Regions from separate parts of the Serratia entomophila genome, predicted to be linked through region 1. Evidence: predicted binding sites of a transcription regulator. Region 1 holds the regulator's gene; each other region holds the start of a gene.

Region 1 (7,270 bases):
TAACGTTGGGGTAATGCTGGCTGAAATCTTGCCCCCACAGCGCCATCAGATTCGCCAGGGTATCGGAACCGACGCTGGACAGGTTGCCCGACAGCATGCCGTCCGGTTGCGCCAGCGCGCCACGGCCGGCCAGCAGCGCCAGGCAAAGCAACAGCCATCGGGAAATTCGGGTCATACCTGTCTCTCGCGTTAATTTCTCACCGCATTCTCTGATAAAGCTGCGGGAACAATCAACCGGTTAGGCAAGGTAAAGATGAATCGCGTGCCGTTGCCCGGCTCGCTGAGGATTTCCAGCCGCGCATCGTGGTGGCTGAGCGCATGCTTGACGATCGCCAGCCCCAGCCCGCTGCCGCCGGTCTGTCGCGAGCGCGCCTTATCGACGCGGTAGAAGCGTTCGGTCAGGCGCGGAATATGCTCGGCGGCGATGCCCGGCCCGTTATCGCTGACCTGGAACTGCGCGCCGTGCGGCGTCTGTTGCCAGCTCACTTCGATATTGGTGCCCTTCGGCGTGTGATTGACCGCGTTATACACCAGGTTCGACACCGCGCTGCGCAACTGGTCTTCATTGCCGAACACCTTAAGCTGCTCGTTCACCCGGAAGCTTATCTCATGATTGCCGCCGCTCAGCGACTGCGCCTCGCGCTGCAACACCCGCAGCATCAGCGGGATATCCACCCGTTCGTTCATGTCCACGTTGGGCGCCGCCTCAATACGCGACAGCGTCAGCAACTGTTTGACCAGCCCGTCCATGCGCCGGGTCTGCTCCTGCATGGTGCCCAGCGCCTTGCCGCGCAGCGAACCGTCCAGCTCTTCGTCGCTCATCATTTCCAGATAGCCCTGCAGCACCGTCAACGGCGTGCGCAGCTCGTGGCTGACGTTGGCGAAGAAGTTGCGCCGCGCGCCTTCCAGCTGACGCATCTGCGTCACGTCGCGCGCCACCATCAGCAGTTGGCCTTCGGAATAGGGCATCACGCGGAATTCGACGTAGTGTTCGTTGTTCAGCTGCAGCGTCAGCGGGCGTGAAAACTCCTGCTGTTGCAGATAGTGGCTGAACTCCGGGTAACGCAGCAGGTTGAGAATGTGTTGGCCGTTATCTTCCGGCCAGCGGAAGCCCAGCAAATGCTGCGCCAGCCCGTTGCACCAGAAGATATTGCCTTCGACGGTGGTCATCACCACCGCATCGGGCAGCGACTCGGCCCCGCTGCGAAAGCGCTTGATCAACAACGCCAGCTCGCGGCGGCGGCGGCGGTTGCGCTGCTGCATCTGGTACAGCCCGTAGAACAGCGGCTCCCAGCTCCAGCGCCCGGGGGGCGGCGTCATGCTGCGGTCGATCCACAGCCAGTGGGAAAGTTTGAGTTGATTGTAAAAATTCCACACCAGCGCCGCCAAAGCGGACGCCAGCAGGAACCAGGGCAGATAACCGAAAATCAGCCCCAGCAGCAAAGCAGGCAAACAAAAAAGAGCCAGCTCCAGAGCCAGCCTCTTCCACGACAGACGTTCTAACACGGCGTATTCTCCAGCGCGGCGCGATCAGTAGCGCGTTGAGAACCGGTAGCCGGTGCCCCGAACGGTTTGAACCATTTTGTCATGACCACTGGTCTCTAACGCCTTGCGGAGCCGACGGATATGCACGTCAACGGTACGGTCTTCCACATAAACGTTAGTGCCCCAAACGTGATTAAGCAACTGTTCGCGGCTATAAACACGCTCCGGATGGGTCATAAAGAAGTGCAGCAGCTTGAATTCGGTCGGCCCCATCTCCAGCGCCTGATCGTTGGCCATCACGCGGTGGGAGGAAGGATCCAGACTCAGCCCTTGCATTTCAATCACTTCTTCCACCGCCATCGGGGATATGCGGCGCATGACCGCCTTGATGCGCGCTACCAGCTCCTTGGGGGAAAACGGCTTGGTGATATAATCATCCGCCCCCACTTCCAGCCCGCGCACCCGATCTTCTTCTTCGCCGCGTGCGGTCAGCATCATCACCGGTATATCGCGGGTCAGCGCTTCACGTTTCATATGTTTGATAAACTGAATGCCGGAACCTCCGGGCAACATCCAGTCGAGCAACACCAAATCAGGGAACGGCTCAGACAGGCGCGTCACGGCGCTGTCATAATCCTCGGCTTCCAACGGTTGGTAACCATTCTGTTCCAACACAAAGCACACCATCTCACGGATCGGCGCTTCGTCTTCCACCACCAGTATGCGTCTTGCCATCGTCAATCCTGCCAATGTGTTAGCGATCACAGTTGATTGCGGGCGCCATTATGCGTCAGTTTTGTGACAGATTTATGAAATAAATAGCCATGAAAAAAACCGGTTGTTACAGGCAGTAAGCATAGCGACTATTTCAAAGGACGCAGAAACATCATATTCCCTTTATAATCCCCGCCATTACCTTTTCGCCCCGGGAGTGTCATGCGCCTGATCCACACCTCTGACTGGCATCTTGGCCAGTACTTTTTCACCAAAAGCCGCGCCGCCGAGCATCAGGCTTTTTTGCGCTGGCTGATCGAACAGATCGAGCAACAGCAGGTGGATGCGCTGATCGTCGCCGGGGATCTGTTCGATACCGGCTCCCCACCCAGCTATGCCCGCGAGCTGTATAACCGTTTCGTGGTGGAGCTGCAACGTACCGGCTGCCAGCTGGTGGTGCTGGGCGGCAACCACGATTCCGTGGCGACGTTGAACGAGTCGCGCGAACTGCTTTCCTGCCTGAATACCACCGTCATCGCCAATGCCCAAAGCGACATTGAACGGCAAATCCTGGTGCTGAACCAGCGCGACGGCCAGCCGGGCGCGGTGCTGTGCGCCATCCCCTTTCTGCGGCCGCGCGATCTGCTCACCAGCCGCGCCGGCGAATCCGGCGCGCAGAAGCAGCAGGCGCTGCAGGAAGCGATCGCCGAACACTATCAGACGCTGTATCAGGCGGCCTGCGCCCGGCGCGACCAACTGGGGCTGCCGCTGCCGATCGTCGCCACCGGGCATCTGACCACCGTGGGCGTCACCGCCTCCGACTCGGTGCGCGATATCTACATCGGCACGCTTGACGCGTTCCCGGCTCAGGCGTTTCCCCCCGCCGATTACATCGCGCTGGGCCATATCCACCGTGCGCAGAACGTGGCCAAGTCAGAGCATATTCGCTACAGCGGCTCGCCTATCCCGCTCAGCTTCGACGAACTGGGCAAGGCCAAAAGCGTGTTTATGGTCGACTTCAGCGCCGGTGCCCTGCAGCAGGTAACGCCGCTGGAGATCCCAAACTTCCAACCAATGCAGCTGATCAAGGGCGATTTGCCGCAGATAGAGCAGCAACTGCGGCAGTTCGCCGATTATCAGGGAGAATTGCCGGTGTGGCTGGATATCGAAGTGGCGACGCAGGATTACCTCAGCGACATCCAGCGCCGCATCCAGCTGCTGGCGGATGAGCTGCCGGTGGAAGTGGTGCTGCTGCGGCGCAGCAAAGAACAGCGCCGACAGGCGATCGAACAGCAGGACAAAGAAACGCTCAATGAGCTGAGCGTCAACGAAGTGTTCGAGCGGCGGCTGGCGCAAGAACCGGAAATGGCCGAAGCGCGCCGGCAGCGGATGCGCCAGATGTTCCATCAGGTGGTCGAGAGGGTACAGCAGCAGGAGGCGGACCAATGAAAATCCTCAGCCTGCGGTTAAAAAACCTCAACTCGTTGCAGGGCGAATGGAAGATAGATTTCACCGCCGAGCCTTTCGCCAGCAACGGGCTGTTCGCCATCACCGGGCCGACCGGCGCCGGTAAAACCACGCTGCTCGACGCCATCTGCCTGGCGCTGTATCACCAGACGCCGCGCCTCAACGTCACGCCGAGCCAGAACGAGCTGATGACCCGCCACACCGCAGAATCGCTGGCGGAAGTCGAATTTGAGGTGAAAGGCGTCGGTTACCGCGCCTTCTGGAGCCAGCGCCGGGCCAAAAACGCCCCGGACGGCAACCTGCAGGCGCCGAAGGTCGAGCTGGCGCTGCGGGAAGACGGCAAGATCCTGGCGGACAAAGTGCGCGATAAACTGGAGCTGACCGCCGCCATCACCGGGCTGGATTTCGGCCGCTTCACCAAATCGATGATGCTGTCGCAGGGGCAGTTCGCCGCCTTTCTCAACGCCGACGCCAACGATCGCGCCGAACTGCTGGAAGAACTGACCGGCACCGAGATATACGGCCGCCTGTCGGAGCAGGTGTTCGAACAACACAAACAGGCCAAGGCCGATCTGGACGCATTGCACCAGCGCGCCAGCGGCATTGAGCTGCTGAATGACGAGCAGCGCCAGCTGTTGGCAGATCGGTTAGCGGCGCTGGCGACGGAGGAACAGGCGTTCAACCAGCAAAACCAGCGGCAGCAGCAGGCGCTGAGCTGGTTGCAACAGTGGCAGCGCCTCCAGCAGCAGCAAGGCAGCTGCCGGCAACGGTTGGACAACGTACAGCGAGAACAGGCCGACGCCGCCCCGCAGCTGCAGCAACTGGCGCGCAGCGAACCGGCCGAAAAGCTGCGCCCGCTGCGCAACGAACGCGATCGCTGCCGCAGTGAACGCGATCAGCTGCAACAACACATCGTCCAACTGACGCAGCAACAGGAGCAACAGCAGGCACAGGTGGCGCCGCTGCAGCTGGCGGTAGAAAAAACCCGCCTCGCCCAGCAGACGCAGGCCGAGCAGATGCAACAGCAGCAGGCGCTGATCGATGAGCAGGTCGCGCCGCTCGATCATCAAATCGCCCAGCTGCAGCTCACCCAGGCTGAACGACGCCAGGCCGGCGAAACCGCAGAGCAACAGTGTGCGCAGCAGCAGCAGGCTCTGGAACAGCTCAACGCCCAGCGCAGCCAACTGGCGGCGCAGACCGCGCAACATCAGGAACAGCTGAACGCGCTGACCGCCGCGCTGGCCACCCAGCAGCAACGGCATCAGGCGCTGGAAACGCAGGCGCCGCAGGAAACCTTGCGCCGGCGTATAGCCGAGCTGGCGGATCTGCGCCCCGCGCGCCAGCAGCTGTTCAGCCTGTCTTCGCTGTACCGCCAAACCGACGAACGGCTGCAGCAGCAGCGCAAGGAACAGGCGGCGCGTCAGGCGCAGCTGGCCGAACTGCAGCTGCGGCTGGAAAACACCCGACAGCAGTACAAACAGCACAAGGCGCAGCAGCAGGAAGTGGAGAAAATCCACGAGCTGGAAAAACGCATCGTCAGCCTGGAGGCCGAGCGCGCGCTGCTGCAAAGCGGCGCCCCCTGCCCGCTGTGCGGCTCCACCAGCCATCCGGCCGTCGAGCAATATCAGGCGGTGACCCCTTCGGAAACCGAACGCCGCCTGGCCGAAATTCGCGCTAAAGCCGAGGCGCTATATACCGAGGGCACCGAGCTGCGCACCCGCAGCGAAAGCCTGCAGGAGCAACAACAGCGCCAGCAGCAGGCGATAGCGCAGGACGAGCGGCAGCTGGCGGCGCAACAGCAGCAGTGGCAAACGCTCAGCGCCCCTTTGGCGTTCGCTTTCACCCTGGCGGATACGGATGCGCTGCACGCCTGGCTGAACGCCTGCGACGAAGAAGAACGCCAGGGGCAGCAGTTGCTGTTGCAGCACGAACAGGCGGCGCGCGCGGTGCAGCAGGCCAAAGACCAACTGGCCGCGCTGCAGGTGCGGCATCAGCAGGCGCAGCAGCAGCAGGCGCTGCTGGATGAACGCTATGCGCTGTTGCAGAAGAACCACGCCGACAGCCTGCTGCAGCAACGGCGCCTGCAGCAACAGTGGCAGGACGGCGAAAAAAACCTGACCGAGCAGCGCGTCCAGCGGCAGGCGCTGTTTGGCGAACGGCAGATAGCCCAGGTGCGCGAGCAGCTGCGCGCCGCTCAGGCGGCCTGCGAACAGGCCAGCCGACAGGCCGCCGAGCAATGGCAAAAGGCGCAGGAGCTGCGCGATCGCCTGAGCGGCCAGTTGGCCGGGCTGCAGCAGCAACAGCTGCAGCAAGGCGAACGGCTGCAGCAGGCGGAACAGGCCTGGCTGCAGGCGCTCACGGGCAGCGAATTCGCCAACGAAGCCGCCTTCAGCGCCGCCTTGCTGGATGACAGCCAGCGCCAGCAACTGCAGCAGCGCAAGGAGCAGTTGCAACAGCGGCAGGTTGAAGCCGCCGCGCTGTTGGCGCAGGCCGCGCAGTCTCTGGAACAGCACCTGCAAAACCGCCCCGAAGGGATGGACGAAACCCACGCCGACGCCGAAGCGCTCAGCCAGGCGCTGGCCGAACTGGCGCAGCAGCTGAAGGCGCTGCAGCTGCGGCAAGGCGAGGTGCGCAACCAGTTGGAGAGCGACGCCGCCCGCCGCCTCAATCAGCAGTCGCTGTTTGAGCAAATCAGCCAAAGCCAGCGGCAATACGACGACTGGAGCTACCTCAACCAGCTGATCGGCTCCAAAGAAGGCGACAAGTTCCGCCGTTTCGCCCAGGGGCTGACGCTCGATCACCTGGTTTATCTGGCCAATAACCAGCTCGGCCGGCTGCACGGACGCTATCTGCTGCAGCGCAAAACCAGCGACGCGCTGGAACTGCAGGTGGTGGACACCTGGCAGGCCGATGCGCTGCGCGACACCCGCACCCTGTCCGGCGGCGAGAGTTTCCTGGTCAGCCTGGCGCTGGCGCTGGCGCTCTCCGATCTGGTGAGCCACAAAACCAGTATCGACTCGCTGTTCCTTGACGAAGGCTTCGGCACGCTGGATGCGGAAACCCTCGACACCGCGCTGGATGCGCTGGACAGCCTGAACGCCTCCGGCAAAACCATCGGCGTGATCAGCCATGTCGAAGCGATGAAAGAGCGCATCCCGGTGCAAATTAAGGTGAAAAAGGTCAACGGCCTCGGCATCAGCCGGCTGGAACCGCAGTTCAAGCTGGCATGATTCAGCCGGACGGCGCAGAAGTGTGACCGCGGCGGCACTCCGCGGTGAAAACCGTTGAGCCGCTGGCAGCACAGGCTATTATGCAGGCATAACAGGATTGTTACTGTAGATAACATGCAGGCAAAACCTGACGCACGGGATCGCTTCCGGGCGTCAGGTTTTTTCGTTTTCAGCGCGCTGAAACATCCGGGAATAACCATGAAAATCGCTAAAATACTCAATAATAACGTAGTGATTACGCTGGACGAACGTCAGGAAGAGACGGTGGTGATGGGCCGCGGCATCGGCTTCAAGAAGAGGGCCGGCGATACGCTGGACGAAAGCCTGATCGAGAAGGTGTTCACCCATAACGGCAGCGAAATGGCCGAACGCTA
Region 2 (7,270 bases), 1.3 Mb from region 1:
TCATCAGCAAGCTGAAGCTGAAACCATAACCCTCTCGGGGCCGGCGTGCCGGCCCCGTCAGCCCTGCGACAACGCCTGCGCCAGCAGGGTAATCGGGTGTTCGCAGCGCTTGCTGGTCGACATCTCGATCTGCCATTTGCAGGTTTCACAGTCGGTCACCACCAGATCCACCCCGCTCTCCTCAATCTGCCGGAACAGCGATGCGCCGATGCCTTGTGCGGTGGCGTAGTTCTCCGATTTGAATCCGTAGGTGCCGGCGATGCCGCAGCACTGCGGATCCAGCACCACCAGCTCCAGCCCCGGGATCTGCCGCAGCAGTTCCAGCGTATAGGCGGTCCAGCCCATTTTCTCCATATGGCAAGGCGTGTGATAGGCCACGCGCAGCGGCGTGCGTTTCAACGGCAGGCTGCGCCCCTGATTGATTAGCCTGTACAGGTAGCGCGTCGCCAGCTCCACCCTATCACGCACCCCCGAGGTGTCCACCTCCAGCAGATGCGGGTATTCGTCGCGCAGGGTAAAGGTGCAGCTTGATGAGGTGGCCACCACGGGGATGCCGCGTTCCAGCACGGCGTCGCTCAGGGATTCGGCATTCACCCTGGCCTGCTTTTTGGCCTGTTCGATAAAGCCGTTGGCGATCAAGGGCACGCCACAGCATTTCTCGCGCTTCAGCAGCTGCACGCCGATATCCAGCGCGTTGAACACCCGAATCAGATCCTTGCCCAGCTGCGGGTGATTGTAATTGACGAAGCAGCCGTGGAAAAACGCCACCTGTTCGGCATAGCGCTGCTGCGCCTGCGCCCGTTGGCGGTACCAGCGGCGGAAGGTGCCGAACGAATACTTCGGCAGCGCGCGGCGATGGTCAATTTTCAGCGCCTTATCCAGCAAGGCGCGCACCGGCTTCAGGCCGGTGGCGGCGTTGACAATCGGCGCAAACGGCGTCGATAGCGAGCCCATCACATCGGTGTGGCTGAGAATGGCGTCGCGCAGCGTTGGCTTGCTCTGGGCGTAGTCGGCACGCGCGCGCTGGATGATGTCGCCGATTTTAACCTCGGACGGGCAGGCGACCTCGCAGCGCTTGCAGTTGGTACAGTACTTCAGCGCCTCATCGTACAGCGCCGGATCCTTCAGCCGCAGGCGCTCGCCGTCCGGCCCCGCCTGCTTCGGCCCCGGGTACAGGGGGTTCACTCTGGCTACCGGGCAATAGGTGGTGCAGACGGTGCACTTGATGCAGCTTTCGAAGCTGTTGTCTTTATGCAGGCTCATGCGTTTCCTCCGCGGCTATCTGCTGGGCGACGTGCAGCGCGCCGATCAATGACACTCCGGCGCCGCAGCCCTGCTGCAGCGGATCGTAACCGCCGGTTACGGCGCCAATGGCGTACAGGTTGGCGAACGCTTCCCCGTGCCGCAGCGCCCGCAAGCGGCGGTCGGTGCGCACGCCAAACTGCAGATAAGGCTGCGGCGCGAACAGATCGCGGTGGCTCCAGTCGGCGCGCTCCGCCCGGCTGTCGACGTCCAGCCCGAACACCGGCTCACGCACGCCGTCGAACGCCGCCGCCAGCCCGTTGCTGAAGAAACTGCCGCTCGCCAGCACCACCTGCTGCGCCCGCAGCGGAATATCGCCGTGGTTGCGGGTGTAGAGGCCGATGATCCGCCCGGCTTCGCTCTCCGCCTGCAGCACGCTGTCGCCCGGCATAAAGACTCCACCCAGCCGCTGGAAACGCTGACGCAGCGCCTGGTGCAGACGCATGCCGGGCACCGAAGGCGGCAGCGTCGGCAGCAGGCGGATCGGTTTGCCGACCGCCGCCTGCAGCGCCGCCAGCGGCGCATCGTCCTCCAGCCCCAGGCAGGCCGGCATAAATATCGCTTCGGCGTTGCCCGCCAGCCGTTGCAGCTCAGCGGCCATCGGCGTCAGGTTCTCCGCCAGATCCAGCACCCGGGCGATATTCACCGCGCGGAACTCACTGGGATTGTTGCGCAGCCGGTCCAACGCCGGCAGGTGCAGCTCAGCCACCTCGGCCCGCACGCCCAGCTCACGCGCCAGAGAACTGGCGGCCAGCTGCGGCTGAAAATCGAGGAAGCCTTCGATGCCGATCACCGCAATGCGCCGCCACGGCAGCGCGCCGGCCAGCGGCAGCGTCGGGATCGCCTGCGGGCTGAGCCAGGTGGCGCGGCGCGTGCCGAGCGGCGTCACCCGCTGATGATTGCGTTCGCAGTCTCCCTGCAGGCTGAGGCCGCAGCGCTGCAGCAGCCGCTGCGCTTCGGCCGCCATCGCCGCGACCCGATCTGTGCCGATCAGCGCATAAGGGTGCTGTGGCGCCTGGCGCGCCAGCTCGGCCAGCGCCGCCAGGGGCGCGTCAACCGCGGTGCCGTCGGGCAGCTGCGCCAGCAGATCGAGCGAGCCGGACGAGAAATAGAGCGCGCTTTGCCCGGCGCTGACCACTGCGCAGCGTTTGCCGCGTTCGGCAACCGCAATAGCACAACTCAGGCCCGCCAACCCGCCGCCAATCACTACCGCGTCAAATCGCATCATCCGCCTCCTGTTCCTGATCACCGCGGGCATCGAGCCCGCACAGGCCCTGATAAACCCAACTGGTGAATTCAGTTTCGCGCAGCGCATCGCCCCAGGCGATCGGCCGCACGCCCTTCCAACGTTCGTTGAGGAAATGCGACAGCTGATCGATCGACTGCTGCGGGGTGCTGATCTTAAAGCGCGCCAGCAGCCCGGCGGCGCGGCAGGCACAAAGTTCGCCCTGGCAGGTGCCCATGCCGACGCGGGTGCGGCGGCGCAGATCGACCAGGTTGTTGACCGTCAAAGAATTCACCGCATAGCGCACCTCGCCGGCGGTCACCGCTTCGCATTCGCACACCAGGCTGTTGTCGAGCCGATCGCCGGCCGGCACCTGCCCGGCGCGATCACCATGGCGATACACCGCCGAGCCGCGAATGCTGGCCGGCAGAGAAACCACGCGGCGCACGGTCTCTTCCGCCGATTGGCGTGAACCGGGCAGCGCCTCTTGCGCGGTGGTGCATGGGCTGTTCAGCCCCAGCTTTTCACACAGCTTGTCGGTGGCCCATTCCGCCATCAGCCGGTAGGTCATCAACTTGCCGCCGGTGATGGTGATAAACCCTTCCAGGCCGTCGCGGGCGGCATGGTCCAGCAGCACAATGCCGCGGCTGACGTTGCGCCCGCTCGGGTCGTCGTCGCTGGCCACCAGCGGGCGCACGCCGGCATAGGCGCGCAGTATGCGGGTCTGCGCCAGTTCGGGCGCCAGCAGCGCGCCCTCGCGGATCAGGATGTCCACCTCCTGCGGCGTCACCTGCATGTTGTCGATCTGGTCGTAGTCGATATGGGTGGAGGTGGTGCCAATCAGCGAGATGGTATCGCCCGGCACCAGAATGTCGGCGTCCGCCGGCTTGCGGCAGCGGTTGATCACCCGGTTATTGATGCGGTGGCCGAGGATCAGCAGCGCGCCCTTGGCCGGGAACATGCGCACCCGCAGGTCGGCGTACTCGGCAATCTGCTGGCCCCAAATGCCCGCGGCGTTGACCACCGCGGCGGCGTGCAAATCGTATCGTCTCTGGCTTTGATGGTCGAAAACGCGCACGCCGGTCACGCGATCGCCCGTGCGCAACAAACCCACCACCTGATGGTAGGTGAGGATCCGCGCGCCGTGCTCACGGGCGTCCAGCATATTGGCGGCGGTGAGGCGGAACGGATCGACGGTGCCGTCCGGCACCCGCACCGCGCCAATCATCGCCGGATTGGCCGCCGGTTCCAGGCGCAGGGCCAGCTGCGGGTCGATCGCCTCGGCGCCGATGCCCGCCGCGCGGCAGGCGGCGACAAACTGCTGCTGATAGTCCAGCGAATCCTGCGGCAGGGTGATGAACAGCCCGTCGGTCGCTTCGATGCAATGGTGGGCAATGCGTTTCAGAATGCGGTTTTCTTCAATGCATTCACGCGCCGACTCGCCGTCGGTAACCGCATAGCGCGCGCCGCTGTGCAGCAGGCCATGGTTGCGGCCGGTGGCACCGGTGGCGATATCGTGGCGCTCCAGCAGGATGCAGCGCAGCCCTCGCCGGGCGCAATCGCGGGCGATGCCTGCGCCGGTGGCGCCGCCGCCAATGATGATCACATCCGTTTCGTCGTCCGCTGAAAGACTGCTCATAACGCTCCCCCTGGATCCGTGGTTATGCCCCTATTGGGCCACGCTTATTGGGGTTTTTGTTTGATAAGGAACAATAACGAACCTAAAACGAAAGAAAAATGTCCACAAAAAACCATGTATGTGATCATAATCACGATTTTTGGGCCTTTTTCTATTTCATAACGTTAACGAATCGCTCAAAATCCGCGTTAGTTTCATAAAAGTGTAACATTTGCGCCATTCATCACAGCGACACCAGGCGTATTTGACTAGGATGGCGCTCGTTATGGAACAAAAAAACACCACATTCGATATCCGCTCAATCATCAAATGAACGTAAAAGGTCATATTGATGTGATAACAGATAAAGCCATCGGAGGCGCTCATGTTGAGTATTTTTAAGCCGGCAGCACACATTTCCCGTGTGCCGGTCGACAAAGTCGACCCGCTCTACCGTAAATTGCGCTGGCAAATTTTTATGGGGATCTTCTTCGGTTACGCCGCCTACTATCTGGTGCGTAAGAACTTCACCCTGGCGATGCCGTACCTGATCGAGCAGGGCTTCAGCCGCGGCGACCTCGGTTTCGCGCTGTCGGGCATTTCCATCGCCTACGGTTTTTCCAAATTCATCATGGGGTCGGTCTCCGACCGCTCCAACCCGCGGGTATTCCTGCCCGCCGGCCTGATCCTGGCCGCGGCGGTGATGCTGTTCATGGGCTTCGTGCCGTGGGCCACCTCCAGCATCGCGGTGATGTTCGTGCTGCTGTTCCTGTGCGGCTGGTTCCAGGGCATGGGTTGGCCGCCGTGCGGCCGTACCATGGTGCACTGGTGGTCGCAGAAAGAGCGCGGCAGCATCGTTTCGGTGTGGAACTGCGCCCACAACGTGGGTGGCGGCCTGCCGCCGCTGCTGTTCCTGCTGGGCATGGCCTGGTTCAACGACTGGCACGCGGCGCTGTACATGCCGGCCTTCGGCGCCATTCTGGTCGCCCTGATCGCCTTCGGCCTGATGCGCGACACCCCGCAGTCCTGCGGCCTGCCGCCGATTGAAGAGTACAAGAACGACTATCCGGACGATTACAGCGAGAAAGCCGAAGAAGAGCTGACCGCCAAGCAGATCTTCATGCAGTACATTCTGCCGAACAAACTGCTGTGGTACATCGCGGTCGCCAACGTGTTCGTTTACCTGCTGCGCTACGGCATCCTCGACTGGTCGCCGACTTACCTGAAAGAAGTGAAGCACTTCGCGCTGGACAAGTCCTCCTGGGCTTACTTCCTGTACGAATATGCCGGTATCCCGGGCACCCTGCTGTGCGGCTGGATGTCGGACAAGGTGTTTAAAGGCAACCGCGGCGCTACCGGCGTGTTCTTCATGACCCTGGTGACCATCGCCACCGTCGTTTACTGGCTTAACCCGGTCGGCAACCCTGGCATCGACATGGCCTGTATGATCACCATCGGCTTCCTGATCTACGGCCCGGTGATGCTGATCGGCCTGCACGCGCTGGAGCTGGCGCCGAAGAAAGCCGCAGGCACCGCCGCAGGCTTCACCGGCCTGTTCGGTTACCTGGGCGGCTCGGTCGCCGCCAGCGCCATCGTCGGCTATACCGTGGACTACTTTGGTTGGGACGGCGGCTTTATGGTGATGATCGGCGGCAGCGTCGGCGCAGTACTGCTGCTGTTGCTGACCATGCTGAGCGAGAAGAAACACCACGCGGAAGTCGCCGCCAGCAAACGCGGCTAAGCATTATCGCATCATCTTTACCCTATGAATTTCGAGTTGCGGCCAGGCGGCCAGCTCACTCATCCCCAGGCGCTGACTTTAGTAAGTAACTGGGGTGAGTGAGCGCAGGTAACAACGCTGCAACTTGAAAGGCGACGGGTAAAAAGGCCGCCCTGCGGCCTTTTTATTACCCTGCACCAACAACATGGAGAACCACAGAATGCGGACTCAAGTTAAAGCCCTGCTGACAGGGATTATCCTCGCCACCTCAATGGCCGGCGCCGCCCATGCCGCCGACGATAAAGTGGTGATCGCCCACCGCGGCGCCAGCGGCTACCTGCCGGAACACACCCTGCCGGCGAAGGCGATGGCCTACGCACAGGGCGCCGATTTCCTCGAGCAGGATCTGGTGATGACCAAGGATAACGAGCTGGTGGTGCTGCACGATCACTATCTCGACCGCGTGACCGACGTGGCCGAACGCTTCCCGGACCGCGCACGCAAGGATGGCCGTTACTACGCCATCGACTTCACCCTGGCGGAAATCAAATCGCTGAAGTTCACCGAAGGCTTCGAGATTGAAAACGGCAAGAAGGTGCAGGGCTACCCTGGCCGCTTCCCGATGGGCAAATCCGACTTCCGCGTGCACACCTTCCAGGAAGAGATCGAGTTCGTGCAGGGCCTGAACCACTCGACGGGCAAGAACATCGGCATCTATCCGGAAATCAAGGCGCCGTGGTTCCACAAGCAGGAAGGCAAGGATATCTCCAGCAAAGTGCTGGCGGTGCTGAAACAGTACGGTTACACCGGCAAGGGCGACAATGTCTACCTACAGTGCTTCGACGCCAACGAACTGAAGCGCATCAAGACCGAGCTGGAGCCGAAAATGGGCATGGATCTGAAGCTGATTCAGCTGATCGCCTATAACGACTGGCAGGAAACCTACGAGCAGAAGGCCGACGGCAAGTGGGTGGAATACGACTACGACTGGATGTTCAAGCCGGGCGCGATGAAGAAAATCGCCCAGTACGCCGACGGCATCGGGCCGGACTACCACATGCTGGTGGTAGCGGAACAATCCAAACCGGGGCACGTCGTGCTGACCGACATGGTGAAAGAGGCGCATGCCAGCAAGCTGGCGGTGCATCCGTTCACCATCCGCGCCGACGCGCTGCCGAAATACGTCACCGACGTGAATCAGCTGTATGACGTGATTTACAACCAGGCGGGCGTCGACGGCGTGTTCACCGACTTCCCTGACAAGGGCGTGCAGTTCCTGCAAAAGCAGGGCCAGCACAAGTAACAGCAAGGGCGCCGCAGGGCGCCCTTGTTATTTCAGAGGTACATCTTGCGCAGGTAGTGCGGCACCGCGTCGTCGACGTTGGAGCCGATCACTTCCAGGTTC
Region 3 (7,270 bases), 580 kb from region 1:
TGAAAGCGGAGCTGTATTACTTGCAGCGTTTTGAGAGTGTGGAACACCTGGCGCAAGAGATAGACATTTACATTGATTACTACAACTCTCATCGTATCAGGCAGAAACTGAAAGGCCTGAGTCCGGTGGAGTACCGAACTCAGGCCTCGAAGGCTGCGTGAATTTACACCGTCCAACTTCTGGGGTGCAGTTCATAGCGGCTGAACCCTTTTTTTATCCCGCTGGCCCGCCTAACGCAGGCCCATCCAGCTGGTGCAAACGCCCTCTGCGGGGTTGCCCGCATACCACCGCTGCCAGCCGGACGACGGCTGAGGGTGCGGCGCTATCGGCTGCGGGCGGATTTCCGCCACGTCCCAACGGGTGGTGCGGCGATACACCGCCGGCGTTTTACCGAACTGCTTCTTGAAGGCGCGCGAAAACGACGGCTGCGAATCAAAATGGTATTGCAGCGCGATATCGAGGATCGGGCGAGGGGTGGCGCGCAGCGCCTGCGCGGCTTGCGTCAGGCGGCGCTCGCGAATATAGCTGCCCAACGCATGGCCGGTGGTGCTGCGGAACATGCGCTGTAAATGCCACTTGGAGTAGCCTGACTTGGCCGCCACGTTGTCGAGCAACAGCGGTTGGTCCAGATGATTTTCAATCCAGTCCAGTAAATCGTGAATGATATTGACGCGATCCATTATTTAAATTCTCCCGCAGAAACGACATTCAGTCACAGAGACTCAGAGTAATTAACCAAGAATATGCTTTGATAATAGGCGGTGAGATAAGGTTGCGCAAGTGTTAACCAGGGGAAAAAAGGGCACTAAAAATGCTCTGGTTAGGGTAGGGGTATAAAAAAAGGCCGCACGAAGCGGCCTTTTCAGCAGGAAATGAACGGAAAATCAGTTGGTTTCCGGCTTCACTTCGATGTAGTTCAGACCCAGCACGCTGCTGGTGTAGCCGCGGATCTTGTTGGTCATTTCAATGTCGCCGTTCAGCTTGTGGCCGTAGGACGGGATGATCTCTTTCAGCTTGCTCTGCCATTCCGGCGTCGCCACTTTATCTTTGAACACTTTTTCCATCAGGTGCAGCATGATCGGCGCGGCGGTTGATGCGCCCGGCGAGGCGCCCAGCAGGGCGGCGATGCTGCCGTCTTCAGAGCTGACGACTTCGGTGCCGAACTGCAGCACGCCGCCTTTGTCAGCGTCTTTCTTGATGATTTGCACGCGCTGGCCGGCGGTCCACAGCTTCCAGTCTTCTTTTTTGGCCTGCGGGAAATACTCTTGCAGCGCGGCGAAGCGATCGTCGTCGTTCATCATCAGCTGGCCCACCAGGTATTTCACCAGATCGAAGTTATCCAGGCCAACGTGGGTCATCGGCATCAGGTTCGAGGTGCTCAGGGAGTGCAACAGATCGAACAGCGAGCCGTTCTTCAGGAACTTGCTGGAGAAGGTGGCGAAAGGTCCGAACAGCAGCACGCGCTTGCCGTCCAGCATGCGGGTATCCAGGTGCGGCACCGACATTGGCGGCGAGCCTACGCTGGCCAGGCCATAGACTTTGGCCAGGTGCTGGTTGGCCACTTCCGGATTGGTGGTGACCAGGAACTGGCCGCCGACCGGGAAGCCGCCGTAGCCGTCCGCTTCCGGAATGCCGGATTTTTGCAGCAGCGTCAGGGAAGCGCCGCCCGCGCCGATGAACACGAACTTGGCGTTAACGGTGGTTTCTTTGCCGTCGCGGTTCAGATCGGCAACGGTTACGCTCCAGGTGTTGTCGGCGTTACGCTTGATGTCGCGCACTTCGTGGCCCAGGCTCAGCTTGAACTTGTCGCTCTGGCTCAGCGCGCCGACCAGCTGGTGAGTGATCACGCCAAAGTTGACGTCGGTGCCCAGCGGCATGCGGGTGGCGGCGATTTTCTGCGCCGGATCGCGGCCGTTCATCACCAGCGGCGCCCACTGCTTGATCTGGTTGGCGTCTTCGGAGTATTCCATGCCGCGGAACAGGGTGCTGTGCTGCAGCGCCGCATAGCGTTTGCGCAGGAAGTTGACGTTGTCGTCACCCCAAACAAAGCTCATGTGCGGCACGCTGTTGATAAAGGATTTTGGATCTTTCAGGACGTCATTTTTCACCTGATAAGACCAGAACTGACGGGAGATTTCGAAAGACTCGTTAACCACCACCGCCTTGCTGATGTCGATGCTGCCATCGGCTTTTTCCGGGGTGTAGTTCATTTCGCTGAAGGCGGAGTGGCCGGTGCCGGCGTTGTTCCAGCCGTTGGAACTCTCTTCCGCCACGCCATTCATGCGCTCAAACATGTCGATGGTCCAGGTCGGTTCCAGCTCATGCAGGTAGGTACCCAGGGTCGCGCTCATGATGCCGCCGCCGATCAAGACCACGTCAACGGTTTTATTCTCTTCCGCCGCAGCCTGTTGCGAAACGCCAAACAGGTTCAGACAGAAGATCATAACGAGTAATTTTCTCATTTAATCAAATCTCTTGTGTGTAAATTCTAGTCATTTGCAGGTGAAAGAATTTATCGGGAGTTACCCTGGTAAAGTAATAAGTAGAGCCGAGTGCACGGCGGCAGCCGAGATGCGTGATAATGCCTTTTTGTTAATAGGGTTTTTAACGAAAAGTGAACTATTACAGCCTGCCTGGGTACAAATTGTTCGGCTCAGGTTACTGACGGGGTATTATTGTTTGCAATAATGTTAAAAACTACTTTTGTAACTAAAAAAATCAAATAAAGCGGGAGATATTAAAAATTATTGTGGGAGAAATACGCGTACTGATTATCTGGAGGATATAACCGGGATATTACTGAGGTTTAATTGGCCGGGAATTCAGCATTATTTCGCTATCACACAATAATTGCGGATAAATTGCAACGTCGGCCGGTAACAAAAAGAAAATAACCTCCTCCCGGGCGGGGAGGAGGTGAGGTTTACGGGGTTATTTGATGCCCATCGCGTCACGCATGGTGAAGAACAGATCGGTCTGGTCGGTCAGCCCCACCACGTTGGCGGCGTGCGGGCCGTAGGCCGCGACCCGCAGTTGGGTGCCGGTGTGCCCCTGGGAGCCTTCTTCCGAGTTGCCGTAGCTGATGGTCATCGGCGCGCCGTCTTTGGTGGTCAGCGTTTGCGTCAGGCCCGGTGCCTTGGCGTCTGCGGCGATTATCTGGCTGGAGTGGGCGTGATCGGCGGTGACAATCACCAGGGTGTTGCCGTCGGCGCGGGCGAAGGCCAGCGCTTTTTGCACCGCTTCGTCCAGATCGACGGTTTCGCCGAACTGGCCGCAGGGGTTGGCTTCATGGTCCTGTTTATCGATCGACGCGCCTTCCACCTGTAGGAAGAAACCGTTCGGGTTGGTTTTCAGCAGATCGATGGCTTTTTCGGTCATGGCCGCCAGCGTCGGGGTGGCGGCGGTGCGCGCCGGGTTGTTCTCGCAGGTGACCGCCGGCTTATCGATATTGCCGTGGTAAGAGGCTTTCGGCCCCTGCCAGCGCACCGGCATATTGCCGTCGGCAAACAGCCCCAGCAGCGGTTTCTGCTGGTTGGCCAGCGTCACGGCCTGCAGGCCGTCGGCATCGCTGACCCACTGGTAGCCCTGCGCGGTAGCCTGCTCTTTCAGCGTTTTACCCTGCCATTCACCGCTTTTCGCCTGCTGATTGAAGGATTTGGCTCCGCCGCCCAGCGTCACGTCGGCGCGGGTTTTCAGCAGCTGTTCGGTGATCGAACCGCGGCCGCCGTTTTCCAGCGCGTTGGCGGCGCATTTCTCGCTGGTTTCCAGCGGGCCATAGCATTTGCGTGAGGTCACGTGCGACACCTGCGCCGCCGGCGTGGCGTCCTGCAGTTCGGCGGTGGAGACGTTGCCGGTGGCCTTGCCTGCGGCCTTGGCAATTTCCAGCAGCGTAGGGTGATCTTTACCGTTCACATCCACCCCGAGCGCGCCGTTATAGGTTTTTACTCCGGTAGACCAGGCGGTGGCGGAAGCGGCGGAATCGGTGACGTAATCCGGTTTGTGGCTTTTCTTGTCCAGCGAGTAGTGGGTGTATTGGCCGGTCAGCGGCAGCGCGTCGATGCCTTTGAAATAGCCGCCGGCGCCTTCGGCATAGTTGCGCGCCGAGGTGATCTCGGAGTCGCCCATGCCGTCGCCGATCAGTAAAATCACGTTCTTCACCGTTTTATCCGACAGCGAAGCCTTCAGCGCGGCGGTTTGATCGCCGGAGAGGCGGCGCGCGCCGCCCGGTTCGACGATATTGCCGCGCGCCGCGCGATCGGTCAGCCCGGCGCTATCGGTCTGGGCGTCATCGGCGATGGCGGAGGAGCACAGCAGAGCGGATAACACCGCGCCGGCAATCAGGGAAACAGCAGGTTGCATCGGGGAAACTCCTTGTCGTAATACAAATAACATCAAATTGTTACGCAAGGAGACTAGAGCAGGGTGATGACAGTTTTATGACGGTGAGAAAAGGGATAGCCCGGTGGCTATCCCGTTGATTATCAGGCCTCGCGCGCCGGGATATTCACGCCGCGCTGCACGGCGGGGCGCGCCAGGCCGCGTTCCAGCCATTGGCCAACGCGCGGGAAACTGTCGAACTCCACCACTTCGCGCGCTTCATAGAAACCGATCAGATTGCGCACCCAACCAAGCAGCGAGATGTCGGCGATGGTGTATTCCTCGCCCATGATCCAGTCGCGCCCTTCGAGGCGGCTTTCCAGCACGCCCAGCAAACGTTTGGACTCATTCTTGTAGCGCTCCAGCGGCCGTTTGTCTTCATATTCGCGCCCGGCGAACCGGTGGAAGAAGCCGAGCTGGCCAAACATCGGGCCGACCGCCGCCATCTGGAAGAACACCCACTGGATGGTTTCATAGCGCCGGGCGGGATCCTGCGGCAGGAATTTGCCGCTCTTTTCCGCCAGATACAGCAGAATGGCGCCGGATTCGAACAGCGCCAGCGGCTTGCCGCCCGGGCCGTCGGGATCGAGGATCGCCGGGATTTTGCCGTTCGGGTTCAGCGACAGGAACTCGGGCGTCCAGGTTTCGTTTTTGCCGATATCGACCAGGTGCGGCTCATAGGGCAGGCCGATCTCTTCCAGCATGATGGAAACCTTCACGCCGTTCGGCGTCGGCAGAGAGTACAGCTGCAGCCGCTCCGGATGCTGAGCGGGCCACAGTTTGGTGATTGGGTATTGGGTTTGATCGAGCATAAGGAGTCCTCGGGTTGGCGGTTTGCCTATTGAGTATTGCACCAAAGTTAACGCGTTGCGGGGTTAAACAGTGAGGTCAAAATGTGCTTTCAGCGCATTTTTGCCGGCGGCGGTGAGCTGCAGCTCGCGGCTATCGAGCCGGCGTCTTATCCAGCCGCGCTCGATAAAAGCGTTAAGCATCGCTGCGCCCAGTGCGCCGCCGAGGTGAGCCCTGCGTTCGCTCCAGTCCAGGCAGCCGCAGGCAAAGCGCCGGCGAGACGGCGCCGGGGAACAATCGACGCCCAGCTGCGCCAGCGCGGCGGCTCCGGCGGGGCTTAAGCGGTAGTCTTCATCGCCCGCCAGCCAACCAAGCGCATGCAGGCGGTCGTGCAGCTTCACCGCCACCTCGCCGGCCATATGGTCGTAGCAGGTGCGGGCATATTGCAGCGCGGTCGGCGTACTGCTTTTAACCCTTGGGCGCTCGACGCCGGCCAGCGCCATCAGCCCTTCCAGCGCGGTGGCCACCGGCTGCCCGGCCAGGCGGAAATAGCGATAACGCCCCTGTTTGACGCAGGCGATCAACCTCTGTTCCTGCAAGCGCGCCAGGTGCGCGCTGGCGGTGGAGGCGGCAACCTCCACTGCGGCGCTGAGTTCGGTGGCGGTATAGGCGCGGCCGTCCATCAGCAGGCACAGCATGCGCGCCCGGGTGCGGTCGGCGATAGCGGCGCTCAGCGCCGCCAGGCGATCTTCAATATCGATGTCATTCATACTTCGAGATTAGACGAAGTATCACCGCGCAGCCAGCGTTAGCATGGGCCATATTTCATGACCGGAGCACCACATGATTGCCGTAATTTTCGAACTGCAGGCCGCCGACGGGCAGCGTGACACCTACCTTGAACTGGCGGCGGCGCTGAAACCGCTGCTGGCGGAGATCGACGGATTTATTTCGATCGAGCGTTTCCAAAGCCTGGCCGATCCGCAACGCCTGTTGTCGTTGTCATTCTGGCGTGACGAGGCGGCGGTGCAGCAGTGGCGCAACCTGGAGCAACACCGGGCCGCGCAGGCGCAGGGGCGCGGCGAAGTGCTGGCGCAGTACCGGCTGCGGGTGGCCGAGGTGGTGCGGGACTATGGCCTGGATCGACGGGCGGAGGCGCCGCAGGACAGCCGCGGTTATCACGCCGGCGATTGACAGCGCCGCGGTGCCGGGCACGATGAATGCGCCCGAAAACCGGCGCCGCAACGGCGCCGGCATGCTAATCAGAAGGGTTTGGTCGGCAGATATTTGCCGTCCAGGGTGATCACCGCGCGTTCGCCGCCGTCCGGATCCGCCACCTTCTTGATGTCCAGTTTGAAGTTGATGGCGCTGATGATGCCGTCGCCAAACTGTTCGTGCACCAGTGCTTTCAGCGTGGAGCCGTAGATCTGCACCATTTCGTAAAAGCGGTAAATGGTCGGATCGGTCGGCACCCCGCCGGGGATGCTGCCGCGCAGCGGAATGGTTTGCAGCAGGCGCACCGCGTCTTCGTCCAGATCCAGCTTCGCCGCTACGGCGCGGGCGGCCTGCTCCGGCAGCGGATGCTGGCCCAGCAGGGCGGCGGTGACGAACGCCAGGCTCAGCCCGGTGCCCTGATTGATCGCCTCGAAGGTCAGGTTTTTGCGGATCTTGGCGGCCATGATGGCGTCGGTTAGCGCCTCGCGCGGGGAGGCGTTGTGCAGTGACTGGGTCATAGATAGCTCCTTGATAGCATTAAAAACGGGCGGCGGCGGGGGTCGCCGTCACCTCGGGATGAGCGGCCAGCGGCACGAAGCGGCGGGTTGCGCCGTCCAGCGCCTCGATGCCGCCGCTGGCGATGTCGTATATCCAGCCGTGCAGCGTCAGCCGGCCCTGATCAAGCGCCAGCGCCACGCTCGGGTGGGTTTTAAGATTGGTCAGTTGGGCAATGACGTTGTCGCGCACCATCGCATTGACCCGTTCGCCGTCAGAGGCATGTTGATAGGCCTGGTTGACCGCCCTGGCGGAATCGGCGTAGCGCAGCCAGCCGGCGACCGTCGGCATATGGTCCAGGCACTGGCAGGTGGCGATGGCGGTCATGGCGCCG
Region 4 (7,270 bases), 1.4 Mb from region 1:
TATCGTCATGCAGCAGGAAGATTTGCCCGTCCTGCGCCAGCTTGGCGTCAAACTCGATCATTTTGTGGCCGTGGCGCGCGCCGACGTCGATCGCCGCCAGGGTATTTTCCGGCGCCAGAGAACCGCCGCCGCGGTGGGCGACGATATGAGGATAAGGCCAGGCTGTGGTCATCATTCCATCCGTAATCCGCTGTGGGTGTCAAAAAAGTGCAGCGCCTGTGCAGGCAGCTGCAAATATAGCGTACTGCCCGCCGCCGGCAAGCTTTCGTGCGACAATCGCGCAATCACCCCGTGGCCGCCCCACTGCCCGTGCGCCAGGTTATCGGCGCCCAACAGCTCCAGCGTTTGCAGCCGCAGCGGCACGCCGCCCTGCTCAGGCGTGGTCAGTTGAATATGCTCCGGGCGGATGCCCAGCGTCAACTGGCGCCCCGCCCACTGCGCTTTGGCCTGCGGCAAGACCAGCGTCATGCCGTCCGCCAGCTGCAGTTGGCCGCCGTCGGCGCTCAGGGTGCCCGGCAGCAGGTTCATCGCCGGCGAGCCGATAAAGCTGGCGACGAACAGCGACGCCGGGCGCTGATATACCTCGCTCGGGGTGCCGATTTGTTCCGCCACCCCTTTGTTCATCACGATCACCCGCTGCGCCAGCGTCATCGCCTCCACCTGGTCGTGCGTCACGTACAGGCTGGTGGTTTTCAGCCGGCGATGCAGCTGCTGCAGCTCGAGGCGCATCTGCACCCGCAGCTTGGCGTCTAGGTTGGACAGCGGTTCGTCGAACAGGAACACCGCCGGCTCACGCACGATGGCGCGCCCCATCGCCACCCGCTGGCGCTGGCCGCCGGAAAGCTCGCGCGGCTTGCGCTGCAACAGCGGCTCCAGCTCCAGAATGCGCGCCGCCTCCTCAACCCGCTGGCGGATATGATCCTTGCCGAACCCGCGGATCTTCAGGCCATAGGCCATGTTGTCGTACACGCTCATGTGCGGGTACAAGGCGTAGTTCTGGAACACCATCGCGATGCCGCGATCCTTCGGCTCCAGATCGGTGACCCTTTGGGTATCGATGTAAATATCGCCGCTGGTGGTGCGCTCCAGCCCGGCCACCATGCGCAGCAGCGTGGATTTGCCGCAGCCGGACGGGCCGACCATCACGATAAACTCACCGTCCGCCACGTCGAGGTCGATCTGTTTGATCACCGGCGTTTTGCCGTCATAAGACTTGGTGACCGCCTGTAGTTTTAAACCTGCCATGTGAAATTTCTCTCGTTACTTCTCGCTGTCGACGAGACCGCGCACAAACCAGCGCTGCATCAGAAGAACCACCGCCAACGGTGGGATTAAGGTCAAAATCATCGCCGCCATTACCTGGTTCCACTGGGTCGGCGCGCCGGAGGTGGAGATCATGCTCTTGATGCCCGCCACCGCGGTGCCCATCGAGGCGTCGCTGGTGATCAGGATCGGCCACAGGTACTGGTTCCAACCGTAGATAAAGGTGATGACGAACAGCGCCGCCAGGTTGGTCTTCGACAGCGGCAGCACGATGTCCCAGAAAAAGCGCATCGGCCCGGCGCCGTCGATGCGCGCCGCTTCCAGCAGCTCGTCCGGCAGCGTCATGAAAAACTGGCGCAGCAGGAAGGTGGCGGTGGCCGAGGCCATCAGCGGCAGCGTCAGGCCGGTGTAGCTGTCCAGCAGGTTGAGGTTGGAGATCACCTCCACCGTTGGGAAGATGCGCACCTCTACCGGCAGCATCAGGGTGAGGAAGATCAGCCAGAAGAACAGGCTGCGCAGCGGAAAACGGAAGTAAACGATGGCGTAAGCCGACAGCACCGATACCACAATTTTGCCGAAAGTGATCGCCAGCGCCATGATCACGCTGTTGAGCAGCAGCAGCGAGAACGGCACCTTGAGGTTGCCCACGCCGCCCTGCCAGATGTTGCGGATGTTCTCCCACAGGTGGCCGCCCGGCACCAGGGTCATCGGCACCTGGAACACCTGTTTGTCGTCCAGGGTGGCGGCGACAAAGGCCACGTACAGCGGGAACAACACCACCAGCACGCCGATTATCAGCATCACATGGCTGAAGATATCCAGCCCCCGTCGATTCTCAATCATTGGTAACGCACCTTACGTTCTACGAAACGGAACTGGATCACCGTCAGGCCAATCACCAGCAGCATCAGGATCACCGACTGCGCGGCGGAGCTGGACAGATCCAGGCCGGCGAAGCCTTCGCGGTAGATCTTGTAGATCAGCGTGGTGGTGGACTGCACCGGCCCACCGCCGGTGGCGGCGTCGATCACCGGGAAGGTATCGAAGAAGGCGTACACCAGATTGACCACCAGCAGGAAGAAACTCACCGGGGTGATCAACGGCAATACCAAATTGAAGAAGCGCCGTACCGGGCCGGCGCCGTCGATGGCGGCGGCCTCCACCAGCGAACGCGGGATAGACTGCAGCGCCGCCAGGAAAAACAGGAAGTTATAGCTGATCTGCTGCCATACCGAGGCCAGCACCACCAGGAACATCGCCTGCCCGCTGTTTTGCGCGTGGTTCCAGCTGTAGCCCAGCCCATTGAGGAAATGGGTGATCAGCCCCAGCCCCGGGTTAAACAGGAAGATCCACAGCACCGCCGCCACCGCCGGCGCCACCGCGTAAGGCAGGATCATCAGCGTGCGGTAGATGCGGCTGCCGCGCAGCACGTAGTCCACCAGCGCGGCGAAGAACAGCGACACCGCCAGCCCGATGCCCGCCACCAGGAAGCTGAAAATCAGCGTGGTGTAGAAGGAGTCGAGGTAGTAAGGGTCGTGGAACAGCTGGGTAAAGTTATCCAGCCCGACGAACTGGCTGGACAGGCCGAACGGATCGAGGCTCTGCACGGAGTACCACAGCGCCTCGCCGGCGGGCCACAGAAAGAAGATTGCGGTAATCAGCAGCTGCGGCAGCACCAAAACATAGGGCAGCCAGCTGCAGCCGAAACCGGGACGATGTGAACTCATAATCTAGGACTCATTGAAGGCAAAGATGGGCGAATCAGCGCAAGGCGTCGCGAGCAAAGGCAGCCTGGGTGCGGACAGCGCACGACTCCCGGCGTGGAGAGCGTGCGCTGCCCAATCCCAATCTGGCAAGCGCAGCAGTCAAATGGGATTATTGCGTCGAAGATTCGAAGCGGCGCAGCAGCACGTCACCGCGCTGTACGGCGGCGTCCAGCGCCTGCTGCGGCGTTTTCTTGCCGGTCCATACGCTTTCCAGCTCTTCATCCACCACGCTGCGGATCTGCGGCATGTTGCCCAGGCGCAGGCCTTTGGTGAACGGCAACGGCGGCTTGTTCAGCATCTGGCGCGTGGCGACGTCGGCGCCCGGGTTCTTGTCATAGAACCCCTGCTGCTTGGTCAGGTCGTAAGCGGCGGTGGTGATCGGCAGATAGCCGGTCTTCTGGTGCCACTCGGCGGCGATTTCCGGCTGCGCCAGATACTGCAGGAACTCGGCCACGCCCTTGTAGGTGGCGGCGTCTTTGCCGCTCATCACCCACAGGCTGGCCCCGCCGATGATGGCGTTCTGCGGCGCGTTTTTGGCGTCGGCGTCGTACGGCATCATGCCCACGCCGTAGTTGAACTTGGCGTAGTGCTTGATATCCGCCAGCGAGCCGGACGATGCGGTCGTGATGGCGCAGTCGCCGCTGTAGAACTTCTCGGTGGACTCGTCTTTGCGGCCGAAGTAGGTGAAATCCCCCTTCTTGTTCATGTCTTCCAGCAGCTGAATGTGCTTCACCTGCAGCGGCTTATTGAATTCCAGCTTGGCGTTGGCGCCGCCGAAGCCGTTGTTTTCGGTGGCGAACGGCACGCCGTGCCAGGCGCTGAAGTTCTCCAGCTGGATCCACCCCTGCCAGCCGCTGGCGTAGCCGCACTTCATGCCGGCCGCGCGCAGTTTGGCGGTGTCCGCCGCCAGCTCCTGCCAGGTTTTCGGCGGTTGATCCGGGTTCAGGCCGGCCTTCTTGAAGGCGTCTTTGTTGTAGTACAGCACCGGGGTGGAGCTGTTGAACGGTTGGGACAGCAGGTGGCCGCTCTTGTTGTCGGTGTAATAACCGGCCACCGTCGGCACGAACACCGACTCGTCGAAGTTGATGCCGGCGTCTTTAAACACCTCGTACACCGGTTTGATCGCTTTGCTCGCCATCATGGTGGCGGTGCCCACTTCGTACACCTGCAGGATGGCCGGCGCCTTGCCGGAGCGGTAAGCGGCAATGCCCGCCGCCAGGCTCTGTTCATAGTTGCCTTTATAAACCGGTACGATCTTGACGTCGCCGTGGGTCTGGTTGAAGCGGTCCGCCAGGGAATCCACTTCCTTACCCAGTTCGCCCTCCATTGAGTGCCAGAACGGGATCTCGGTCGCCGCCAGTGCCTGGGTGCTGACCGCCAGGGTCAACGCGACGCACAGCGTGGTTTTGCGAATAGCGTAGGTGAGCATGCCTAACTCCTGAAAAAAGCTGGTGTATCCCCTGCATCTTTCAAGCCGCAGCCGCGTTGCTGCAACGTGAAATCTATTGGGGCAATAAGCGCGTGAGCGAAAAGGATCAGTTTTTTGTTCGGAAGCTAACATGCCATGCGCGGATGACAGAAAAATAACCGTTAGATGACAGCCAGATGACGGGAGGGTGAAGTACAGATTGCGTTTTGATGTCGGCGGCGAGGCTGTGCGCCCCGCCGCCGTGGAAGTTACAGCGAACGACGCAGGCGAGCGACCGCTTCCTGCATTTGCTGCTCGGTGGCGGTGGCAAACGACAGGCGGAAGGTCGAGCGATCCGGATTATCGGAGAAGAAGTATTCCCCCGGCACGAACACCACGCCCTGCTGCAGGGTGGTATTCAACCATGCGGTGGCGTTGAACGGCTGACGGAAGCGCGCCCACAGGAACATTCCGCCCTTCGGCATATCGAAGGTGATGTAGTCGCCCAGCTCTTTTTCCACCAGCCCGGCCAGGATCTCGCCTTTATGCTTGTAAGCGGCGCGGATCTTTTCGATCTGCGCCGGCAGGCGATCCAGCCCCAGGTAACACTCGACGATGCTCTGCGACAGCGCGCTGGCGTGCAGATCCGCCGCCTGCTTGATGATCGCCACCTTGTGCAACAGGAACTCGGGCAGGATAGCCCAACCCAGCCGCAGGCCCGGCGCCAGGATCTTGGAGAAGGTCGAGGTGTAGATAATGTTATCGGTATGGCCCAGCACCTGCTGCGCAACCTGATGCAGCGTAGCGTTGCGCTCATCGGTAAAACGCAGCTCGCCGTACGGGTCGTCTTCGATAATCAGGAAGTTGTGCTCGACCGCCAGCTTCACCAGCAGCTCGCGCCGCGCCGCGCTCAGGGTGATGCCGCTCGGGTTGCCGAAGTTCGGCACCACGTACACGCCCTTGATGCGTTGGGTTTTCAACAGCTCGGCCAGTTCCTCCACCACCATGCCGTCGCTGTCGGAGGAGACCGACATGATATTGGCTTCCGCCAGTTCCAGCGTCTGCAGCGCCGCCAGGTAGGTCGGGCGCTCCACCACAAACACGTCGCCCGGGTTGACGATGGCGCGCATCACCAGATCCAGCGCCTGCTGGGAGCCGGCGGTCACCATCACCTCTTCCGCGCGGGCGGAAACGCCGCGCTCGGCGCACAGCGCGCAGATGCGCTCGCGCAGCAGCGGGCTGCCCTCGGTCAGGCCGTACTGGAAGGCGCTTTTCGGCTGCTCGGTGATCGCCTGTTGGGTGGCGATGCTCAGCCCTTCGAAGTCAAACAGGGCATCAGAGGGGATGCCGCCCGCCAGCGAAATGACGTTTTCCATCTTACTGTGCTTGAGCAATTCACGGATTGCCGAGCTTTTTACATTGACGATGCGCTGCGCGAGTAACCCTTCTGTCTTCATTTCTTATTCTCGTAATCGTTATACATTTTGTAGGGGCGCGGTACACGGCCACCAGGCTACTGGGGGCGACGCTATTCGCCCCCACAGGAAAGTGAGTTCAGCCAACAACGCTGTAGCCTGAAAGACGACGGGTATTTAGCCGCCCAGATACGCCGACCTTACTGCTTCGTTTGCTAACAATGCGGCTCCCGTATCTTCCAACACCACGCGGCCATTTTCCAGCACATAACCGCGATCCGCCAGTTTCAGCGCCTGATTGGCGTTTTGCTCCACCAGGAAGATGGTCATGCCCTCTTCCCGCAGTTGCTGAATGATGTCGAAGATCTGCTGAATGATGATCGGCGCCAGCCCCAGCGACGGTTCGTCGAGCAGCAGCAGCTTCGGCTGGCTCATCAGCGCGCGGCCAATCGCCAGCATCTGCTGTTCGCCGCCGGACATGGTGCCGGAACGCTGATTGCGGCGCTCCAGCAGGCGCGGGAACAGGCTGAACACCCGCTCGATGCGCTGCTGATACTGCTGACGATCGGCGAAGAAGCCGCCCATCGCCAGGTTTTCTTCCACCGTCATGCGCGAGAACACCCGCCGCCCTTCCGGCACGATCGCCACCGCCTCGCGCATGATGCGCGAAGTTTGCCACTGGGTGATCTCCTGCTCGAGGAAGGTGATGGTGCCTTCAGTGGCACGCGGTTCGCCGCACAGGGTGCCGAGCAACGTAGTTTTACCGGCGCCGTTGGCGCCGATCAGGGTGACTATCTCGCCCTGTTTGATGTTCAGGCTAACCTGATGCAACGCCTGAATTTTGCCGTAATGGGCGGAGACCTGATTAAATGACAACATAAAGACTGTGCCCCATCATTGTGCGTGAGCATCGCTGGTGGTTATTTCGCTGCGCAGCAAGGCGCGAGCCGTGAGGTTTGGTGGGCCAAATAAACGGTGAGTAACGCAGCGGCGCGGCGAAATAGCCCCAGCCCAGCGGGTCGCGCCCCAAAAAACCCGCTCTCTGCGTTGTCAGATTTGAACATAGTCCCGCTATGTTCTTCATCTTCCGCCTTGATAGCGGGCTTTTGGGTCTGCGACGATGCCACGAACAATGATGGGACACAGTCTTAAGCCTCGCCCAGATAGGCCCGGATGACGTCCGGGTTGTTGCGGATTTCGGCCGGCGTGCCCTGCGCCAGCGGCGTGCCCTGATTCACCACGTAGATGCGGTCCGAAATGCCCATCACCAGCTTCATGTCGTGCTCAATCAGCAGTACCGAAACCTGATGCCGGTCGCGCAGTTCGACGATCAAATGGTCCAGCTCGTCGGTTTCTTTCGGGTTCAGGCCGGCGGCCGGTTCGTCGAGCATCAGCAGCTCCGGGCGGGTCACCATGCA

Evidence for each region. Region 1 encodes PhoB, which activates phosphate uptake and scavenging genes when phosphate is short. Its sites were predicted from a motif close to CTGTCATAAAACTGNCNNAT; they were not measured.
Region 2: a site for PhoB is predicted at 4,358-4,377, ahead of glpT (glycerol-3-phosphate transporter). Genes of this name have one in related genera too.
Region 3: a site for PhoB is predicted at 4,424-4,443, ahead of phoA (alkaline phosphatase). Genes of this name have one in related genera too.
Region 4: a site for PhoB is predicted at 4,611-4,630, ahead of ugpB (sn-glycerol-3-phosphate ABC transporter substrate-binding protein UgpB). Genes of this name have one in related genera too.

The regions. Positions count from the first base shown of each region.
Region 1 covers NZ_CP082787.1:988,637-995,906, reverse strand. The annotation lists gene KHA73_RS04670 (PstS family phosphate ABC transporter substrate-binding protein) at 1-175, opposite strand, end outside; gene phoR (phosphate regulon sensor histidine kinase PhoR) at 190-1,506, opposite strand; gene phoB (phosphate response regulator transcription factor PhoB) at 1,531-2,220, opposite strand; gene sbcD (exonuclease subunit SbcD) at 2,422-3,648, shown strand; gene sbcC (exonuclease subunit SbcC) at 3,645-6,896, shown strand; gene licT (BglG family transcription antiterminator LicT) at 7,095-7,270, shown strand, end outside.
Region 2 covers NZ_CP082787.1:4,652,805-4,660,074, forward strand. The annotation lists gene KHA73_RS22300 (DcrB family lipoprotein) at 1-29, shown strand, start outside; gene glpC (anaerobic glycerol-3-phosphate dehydrogenase subunit GlpC) at 58-1,263, opposite strand; gene glpB (glycerol-3-phosphate dehydrogenase subunit GlpB) at 1,250-2,527, opposite strand; gene glpA (anaerobic glycerol-3-phosphate dehydrogenase subunit A) at 2,517-4,166, opposite strand; gene glpT (glycerol-3-phosphate transporter) at 4,531-5,886, shown strand; gene glpQ (glycerophosphodiester phosphodiesterase) at 6,086-7,168, shown strand; gene yigL (sugar/pyridoxal phosphate phosphatase YigL) at 7,201-7,270, opposite strand, start outside.
Region 3 covers NZ_CP082787.1:1,569,320-1,576,589, forward strand. The annotation lists one part of gene KHA73_RS07805 (IS3 family transposase) at 1-161, shown strand, start outside; gene KHA73_RS07810 (helix-turn-helix domain-containing protein) at 231-680, opposite strand; gene KHA73_RS07815 (malate:quinone oxidoreductase) at 885-2,462, opposite strand; gene phoA (alkaline phosphatase) at 2,932-4,359, opposite strand; gene KHA73_RS07825 (glutathione S-transferase N-terminal domain-containing protein) at 4,482-5,189, opposite strand; gene KHA73_RS07830 (ArsR/SmtB family transcription factor) at 5,253-5,936, opposite strand; gene KHA73_RS07835 (antibiotic biosynthesis monooxygenase family protein) at 6,010-6,360, shown strand; gene cynS (cyanase) at 6,429-6,899, opposite strand; gene KHA73_RS07845 (carbonic anhydrase) at 6,919-7,270, opposite strand, start outside.
Region 4 covers NZ_CP082787.1:4,623,715-4,630,984, forward strand. The annotation lists gene ugpQ (glycerophosphodiester phosphodiesterase) at 1-172, opposite strand, end outside; gene KHA73_RS22165 (sn-glycerol-3-phosphate import ATP-binding protein UgpC) at 172-1,245, opposite strand; gene ugpE (sn-glycerol-3-phosphate ABC transporter permease UgpE) at 1,261-2,106, opposite strand; gene ugpA (sn-glycerol-3-phosphate ABC transporter permease UgpA) at 2,103-2,990, opposite strand; gene ugpB (sn-glycerol-3-phosphate ABC transporter substrate-binding protein UgpB) at 3,139-4,458, opposite strand; gene KHA73_RS22185 (aminotransferase-like domain-containing protein) at 4,707-5,894, opposite strand; gene livF (high-affinity branched-chain amino acid ABC transporter ATP-binding protein LivF) at 6,030-6,731, opposite strand; gene livG (high-affinity branched-chain amino acid ABC transporter ATP-binding protein LivG) at 7,001-7,270, opposite strand, start outside.